One region of the Micromonospora sp. NPDC007220 genome, then DNA from elsewhere that is predicted to be linked to it. Evidence: riboswitches for the same ligand, from Rfam matches in the RefSeq annotation. Region 1 holds a riboswitch; the other holds the start of a gene.
The links. A riboswitch is a leader RNA that binds a small molecule or an ion and turns the genes downstream of it on or off. The one in region 1 is predicted to bind S-adenosylmethionine.
Positions count from the first base shown of each region.

Region 2: it holds a riboswitch for S-adenosylmethionine, as region 1 does, so the genes downstream of both, ABZ573_RS31800 (aminotransferase class V-fold PLP-dependent enzyme) here and thrC (threonine synthase) in region 1, are expected to answer to the same signal.

Region 1 is NZ_JBEYEU010000017.1:100,686-104,402, forward strand. Features, by position in the region: gene ABZ573_RS24470 (hypothetical protein) at 1-850, shown strand, start outside; gene ABZ573_RS24475 (hypothetical protein) at 872-1,621, opposite strand; gene ABZ573_RS24480 (DoxX family protein) at 1,795-2,223, shown strand; SAM riboswitch class I at 2,344-2,479, shown strand; gene thrC (threonine synthase) at 2,490-3,717, shown strand, end outside.
Region 2 is NZ_JBEYEU010000045.1:5,647-9,363, forward strand. Features, by position in the region: gene ABZ573_RS31795 (DMT family transporter) at 1-249, shown strand, start outside; gene ABZ573_RS31800 (aminotransferase class V-fold PLP-dependent enzyme) at 383-1,663, opposite strand; SAM riboswitch class IV at 1,710-1,829, opposite strand; gene ABZ573_RS31805 (PrsW family intramembrane metalloprotease) at 1,852-3,342, shown strand; gene ABZ573_RS31810 (hypothetical protein) at 3,352-3,519, opposite strand; gene ABZ573_RS31815 (co-chaperone GroES) at 3,620-3,717, opposite strand, start outside.

The DNA.
Region 1 (3,717 bases):
CCGGTCGACGGCCACCGAGCGGGCCCGCTCGGACAAGCAGGCTCAGGAAGCGGTCGACCGTGAGCAGCCCGCGTTCGTGTCCACCGTCACGCCCCTGGACTACGACCGGGACCTCCCCGAGGCCTTCCGCGTGCTGCTCGACCGGCCGCTGACCGAGGGCGAGCAGGCCACCCTCACCGCCCTGAACGGTGATGCGTCGCGGGTGTGGGAGTTCATGAAGCCGCTCGGCGGCCGGGTCGTCGAGATTGCGTCCTACGTGGCGCCCTTCGAGGACGGCAACGAGAATCGCGGCGGTGCCCAGACGTTCGACCTGAACCTGAACAGCGATCGCGTCGCCGGACTCACGATCAACAACATGGTCGCCGTCAAGGACTCGTGCCACGCACCCACGGCGCAGACCGTCGTCACCATCCCCCCGGGGGGTGCCGAGTCCCGGCAGGGCCTGCTGTGGGACCTGACCGGCGGGCCGACGGACAAACCGCACGGCCCGTACGTCCTGGACGAGGGCGAGCCGCAGGAAGGCCAGCTGTACTTCCGCCGCAACGTCGTCGAACTGGGCAACGGCCAGTCGAACATGGCGTTCCGGGTCCAGCCGGAGGTGACGACCCACACCTGCCAGTGGCACATCGTCGCCTCGTACACCGACACGACCGGTTCCCACGAGCAGCGCATCCCGAGCGGTGCCGGCACGTTCACCACCGAGGCCGTTCCGTCGCAGCCCGTGCAGTACTTCGAGCGCGTCCCGACCTCGGGGTGGGGCTGCCTCGGCGAGGTGAGTCAGCAGGGCTGCACGGCCACCGGATCCATACGGCTACCGAGGCCGCCGACCCACCGACCGGTCCCCGACTGAGGCGGCCCGGTCGCGGGGACGTCAGCGGGAACGGGGCCTGCGCTTGCGGGTGGGGGAGTCGGGGGAGTCCGGCGCGGTGCCCGAGTCGGCGGTGTCCCCGCCGCCGGACGCGTCGGTCACCCGGGCGTCGGTGTGGCTCAGCTCGGCCAGCGCCGCGCCCCTGAGCTGGTAGACGACGGTGCGCCGGATGCTCAGCTCCGCCATCGGGCCGCCCGCCGGTCGGGTCAGGTAGACCACCGTCGCCCTGCCGTCGCGCACGCTGACGCTCTCCACCGGCGTACGGTCGCCGAGGTCGACCTGGGCCTGGTAGTCCGGCTCGCCCCTGAGGTTGCGCCAGGCGGCGAGGGTGAAGAAGCGGCCGGTGCCGCCGCCGTCGAGCATGACCACGCCGATCGCGTCGCCCGCGCCGTCGCCGTCGAGGTCGCCGATGCCGCACGGCCGCTGCAACTCCACCGTCGTGCCGTCCCGGTCGGCCCACCGGCCGTTGGAGAGGCGGAGCGGGGCGGCGTACCCGCGGTAGCGGACCTTCCGGCTGCCGATGCGGGTGTCGCGCAGTTCCAGGCAGGTGAGCTGGTCGCCGGTGCGGCGCGGGGTGGGGGTCGCCCGGGTGGTCGCCGGGGTGGCGTCGACGTCGTCCCGCTTCGCGGCGGTGCCGGCGGTCCGGTCGGCGGACCGGTTCCGCTTCTTGCGGCTGCCGGTGGAGCAGGCGGTGGTGAACGCCAGCAGGCAGGCCATGGAGAGCGCCACCACCGGGATGAGCTTGCGACGCATCGCGCGTTCCTTTCCGTCGATGTGCCCGAACCGTAACGGGCCCGCGCCAACGCCCTCGTGAACGGTTCGCCGCCGCCGATGGGAGCGTTCCCACAGAGGGGGAACCAATCGACATCGTCAAATGTCCGGCGGCATTCTGGTGTCGTCCCCTCATTCTGACCGGAGGTGCCCTGATGCTCGCTGACCGGATCGGCGGCCCGGCCCTGTCCCTGTTCCGTGCCGTCGTCGGCCTGCTCTTCCTGTGTCATGGCCTGGCCTCGCTGCTCGGGGTCCTCGGTGGCAGCCGGGGCACCGGCGAGGCGGTTCCGCTCGGCGAGTGGCCGGGGTGGTGGGCCGCGCTGATCCAGGCGGTCTGCGGCGGGCTGGTGCTCGTCGGGCTGTTGACCCGCGCGGCGGCCCTGCTGGCGTCCGGCTCGATGGCCTACGCGTACTTCGTGGTGCACCAGCCCGACGCGCTGCTCCCGCTGCGCAACGGCGGTGAGCTGGCCGTTCTGTTCTGCTGGTCGTTCCTGCTGATCGCCGTGTTCGGCCCCGGCGCGTGGGCGGTCGACACCGCGTTGCGGGCCCGACGCCCCGCAGATTCCCGCTCGGTGACCGCCTGAATCCGTACCGTCGAGGAAGGCCCGCCGGTCGCCCGACGGCGGCTGCGGGATCGCTCACAGCGTGGGATCTCGCGTCGATCCGGGCGGCCTCGGTGCTTAGACTCGACGGCACAACTGCATACCTCATCCAGAGGGGCTGAGGGATACGGCCCGACGACGCCCCGGCAACCACCCCGCGCGCTCATCGCAGAGCGACCGGCGGGGCAGGTGCCAATTCCGTCCCCGCCGCAGGGTGCGATGCGGGGAAAGATGAGAGGACCCGCGACATGACGTCGACGTTCGCCCCCTCCGGCATCGACACCACCGCCAGCCCCGCCCGCGCCCTGGTCTGCCGCGCCTGTTCGGCGCGCTACCCGCTCGCCGCCCAGCACGCCTGCTACGAGTGTTTCGGCCCGCTGGAGGTCGACTACGACGTCGCCGCGCTCGCGACGGTCACCCGGGAGCAGATCGAGGCGGGCCCGCAGAACATCTGGCGGTACGCGGCGCTGCTGCCCGCCGGCCAGGACCCGGCCACCCGGGTCACCCTCGACCCCGGCTTCACCCCGTTGGTGGCCGCCCCGCACCTCGCCGCCGAGCTGGGCATCACCGCCCCGCTCTGGGTCAAGGACGACAGCGCCAACCCGACCCACTCGTTCAAGGACCGGGTCGTCTCGGTGGCGCTGACCGCCGCCCACGCGCTCGGCTTCAGCCGCTACGCCTGCGCCTCCACCGGAAACCTGGCCAACTCGGTCGCCGCGCACGCGGCCCGGGCCGGCGCGCCGTCGGTGGTCTTCATCCCCGGCGACCTGGAGCAGGGCAAGGTCATCACCACCGCCGTCTACGGCGGCGAGCTGGTCGCCATCGACGGCTCGTACGACGACGTGAACCGGCTCTGCGGCGAGTTGGTGGAGACGGACGAGTTCGAGGACACCGCGTTCGTCAACGTCAACGTGCGCCCCTACTACGCCGAGGGCTCGAAGACGCTCGGCTACGAGGTCGCCGAGCAGCTCGGCTGGCGGATCCCCGCGCAGGTGGTGATCCCGATGGCCTCCGGCGAGCTGCTCACCAAGATCGACAAGGCGTTCGCCGAGCTGGTCGAGATCGGCCTGGTCGAGGCGCCGGCCGGCGGCTGGAAGGTGTTCGGCGCGCAGTCGGCCGGCTGCAACCCCATCGCCACCGCCCTGCACGCCGACACCGACACCATCACGCCCGTCAAGCCGACCGGCATCGCCAAGTCCCTCAACATCGGCGACCCGGCCGCCGGCATCTACGCGCTGGAGGCGGTGCGGCGCACCGGGGGCTGGATGGAGTACGTCGACGACGACGAGATCCGCGCCGGCATCCGGCTGTTGGCCCGGACCACCGGCGTCTTCGCCGAGACGGCCGGCGGGGTGACCGTGGCCGTGCTGCGCAAGCTGGTCGAGTCCGGCCGCCTCGACCCGACCGCCGAGACCGTCGTCTTCAACACCGGCGAGGGCCTCAAGACCCTCGACGCGGTGGCCGGCGAGGTCGGCC
Region 2 (3,717 bases), on a different contig from region 1:
TACCTCACCGTGGTCTCCATGTTCCTGGGCTTCTTCGCCTGGTACACGGGCCTGGCCCGGGGCGGCATCGCGCAGGTCGGGCAGATCCAGCTCGCCCAGCCGGTGCTCACCCTGGCCTGGTCGGCGCTGCTGCTCGGCGAGGCCGTCACCCCTGCCTCGATCGCGGCGGCGGTGGCCGTGCTGGCGTGTGTGGTGCTGATCCAGCGCACCCGCGACCGCACGCCGGCACCCGCGGTGGGGAAGGCCTGACGGGGGACGCGCCCCGCCCCGGGCGGTGCGGGGCTCGTACCGCCCCGACCTGACCTGCCCCGGTCGCCGACGGCTCCCCGGCGACCGCTCAGCTCAGCCTGCGGGAGTGGGCCGGCGGGTGCTCCCGGGTCGGTCAGGCCAGCGCGGCGAGGGCGGCGAGCAGCCGGTCCACGTGCCCGGTGGTGCTGCCCAGGCCGATGCTGGCGCGCAGGGCGGTCGGCGGCAGATCCCGCCGGCCGCTGCGGGCGGCCGCCTCGTCCAGCAGCCGCCGGGCCAGCGGGTGGGCGCAGAAGAGGCCGTCGCGCACCCCGATGTCGTACGCCGCCGCGAGTTCCGCCGCCACCTGCGTCGAGTCCCGGCCGGCCACCACGAACGACACGATCCCTACCCGGGGCGCCGCCGGCCCGAACATGCGCAGCTCCAGCACGTGCGGCAGGGCCGCGAGGCCCTCGCGCAGCCGGGTCAGCAGAGCCTGCTCGGCGTCGTGCAGGGCGGCCCGGTCCGCGTCGGCGAGCGCGGTGCAGACCGCCGCCAGGGCGACCGCGCCGAGCAGGTTCGGGGTGCCCGCCTCGTGCCGGGCCGGGCCGGTCGCCCACCGTACGTCGTGGGTGGCCGCCCCGACGTGGCTGGTGGCGCCCCCGCCGGCCAGGTACGGCGGCGCGGCGTCCAGCCAGTCCGCGCGCCCGACGAGCACCCCCGCGCCGAACGGGGCGTACAGCTTGTGGCCGGAGAGCGCGAGGTAGTCGACGTCGAGGGCGGCGACGTCCACCGGCGCGTGCGGGGCGAGCTGCGCGGCGTCCACCGCGATCCGGGCGCCGTGCCGCCGGGCCACCCGGGCCAGCTCGGCCACCGGCCAGCGTTCCCCGGTCACGTTGCTCGCGGCGGTCACCGCCACCAGCACGGGCGGGCCCTGCTGCGCGCTGCGGGGGCCCGACGGGTCCGGCCTGCGCAGCTCGCCGAGCGCCGCGTCCAGCGCGCGGAGGGCCCCGGCGGGATCCGGGGGCACCGGCAGCCGCACCGAGCCACGCGGCCAGGGCAGCAGGTTGGCGTGGTGCTCCCCGCCGAAGGTGACCACCGTCGTGCCGGCGGGCAGCGCCCGGGCCAGCAGGTTCAGCGCGTCGGTGGTGTTGCGGGTGAAGACCACGTGGTCGCCGGCGCGGGCGCCGAGGAAGTCGCCGACCGCCTGCCGGGCGCGCTCGTAGGCGAGGGTGCAGCGCCGCGACAGCGCCCCGGCGCCGCGGTGCACGCTGGCGTACCAGGGCAGCAGCTCGGCCACCGCGTCGGCCGCGGCCCGCGCGCAGGGCGCGGTGGCCGCGTAGTCGAGGTTCACCTGGCCGGGTACGCCGAGCACGTCGAGCGGGTCGGCGACGGCGGGCGGCTGCGGCGCGGGCGGGGGTACGAGGGTGACGGTCATGGCCGACCTCCGGGTCCAGGGACCCCGGGTGGGCGCACACGGGCGGGGTCCGCGCTTGCCCGGCACGCGATCGGGCCGGGCCCGGTCATCACCCGGGGCACCCCACCGCGAACTCGACGAGGGTTGCCGGCCAGCAAGCCGGGGCTTGACGCTGGCGCTCGTGACCTGCCCGCAGCATAGCCGGGTGAATGCGGCCGGACCAGGCGGCCGGGGATGGCTACGCTGACCGCATGGCCGACACCCCGCCCGGCGCATCTCTGCCGCCGTCGCCGACCGCGCCCGCCGTTCCGCCGCCCGGTGTGGCGGGGCCCGGGATGCCGCTGCGTCGGTTGGGGTGGCGTCGGGCCCTGGTGCTGGCCGGTGCCGTCCTGTTCATCGCGGCGTGCGCGCTGTTCATGCTCTTCACGCTGGGCGAGAACCTGGGCGTCGAGGCGCTGCTGATCGGCGTGGCCGCCGCGATCCTCCCGGTTCCGGTGCTGGTGGCCTGTTTCCTCTGGCTGGACCGCTACGAGCCGGAGCCCCTGAAGTACCTGATCTTCTGCTTCGCCTGGGGCGCGTTCGTCTCCACCGCGGCGTCGCTGACCGTCAACGAGTTCTCCGCCGGGCTGTTCGAGGACTGGGGGCTGCCGACCGCGCTGACCGCGGTGCTGGTCGCGCCGTTCATCGAAGAGCTGACCAAGGCCATCGGGCCGATCCTGCTGCTGATCTTCCGCCGGCGGGAGATCTCCGGGATCACCGACGCGCTGGTCTACTGCGGGCTTTCCGCGATCGGGTTCGCCATGGTGGAGAACATCCTCTACCTGGGCGGCCACGGCTACGCCAGCGGCGCGGAGCGGTACGGGCCGGCGACCGGCACCCAGCAGGTCATCGCCATCTTCATCGTCCGGATCCTGCTCTTCGGCTTCGCCCACCCGCTCTTCACCTCCATGACGGGGGTGGGGCTGGGCATCGCCGCGCGCACCGCCAGCCGGTGGGTCCGGGTGCTCGCCCCGCTCGCCGGCCTGCTGCTGGCGATGATGCTGCACGGGCTGTGGAACCTGCTGCCGACGCTCACCCAGGCCACCGGCCAGGCGTTGATCATGCTGTACGGCTTCATCGGCGTGATGGTGCCGGTCTTCTTCGCCATGGTCGGGCTCGCCCTGTGGCTCCGGGCCTGGGAGGGGCGGCTCACCGAGCGGATGCTGCCGGACTACGTGCGGGCGGGCTGGCTCACCCCACCGGAGGTGGCGGCGCTGAGCAGCCTGGGGCGGCGGCACGCGGCCCGGGTGTGGGCCAAGCGGGTGGCCGGCGACGGCGGGCTGAGGGCGATGCGCGGCTACCAGTTCGCGGCGACCCGGCTGGCGCTGCTGCGCGACGGCGCGCTGCGCGGCCTGGACCGGCGTCCGGCGGACCGGGAGCGGACCGCGCGGGAGGAACGGGAGCTGCTGGAGGCGATCGGCGCGTACCGGTCGTTCTTCGTGGGCCGGGACCCGCAGGTGCCGGCGGGCATCTGGGACGGGCACCGCTACCACCTGCGGTTCCCGGACGGCACGCAGCGGTCGGTCGAGGCGCCGGACGAGCCCGTCGTGCCGATCCCGGTGGTGCTCGTCCCGCCGCCCCCGCCACCGCCGGCCGGCTTCGGCCCGCCCGGCTGGTACGGCCAGCAGCCGCCGGCGCCGTGGCACCCCGGCGGCCCCTGAGCCCGGTCGTCAGGTCATCAGGCTGGTGAGGAAGTCACCGAGACCCTGCGCCATCGCCATCAGTCCCGCCCCGATCGCCTTGAACATCTCCGCCGCGCCCTCCGGCCGGAAGGCCATGAAGTAGATCAGGAACGCGACGCTCCCCCAGAGCAGAATCTTCTTCACTAGTACCGGCATCGCGTCCCTCCCCAGGGCCGGTGATGCGGCTGGCTTCCCGGCGGGGGGCGACGCAAACGGCACCGGCGCCCTCATCCGGGCGGGCGGGCCGGGGGTGGGCTCAGAGGTAGAGGCCGGTGGAGTCGTTCTCGACCCGCTCGGCGGCCACGGCGTGCACGTCGCGTTCGCGCAGCAGCACGTACCCGCGGCCGTGCAGTT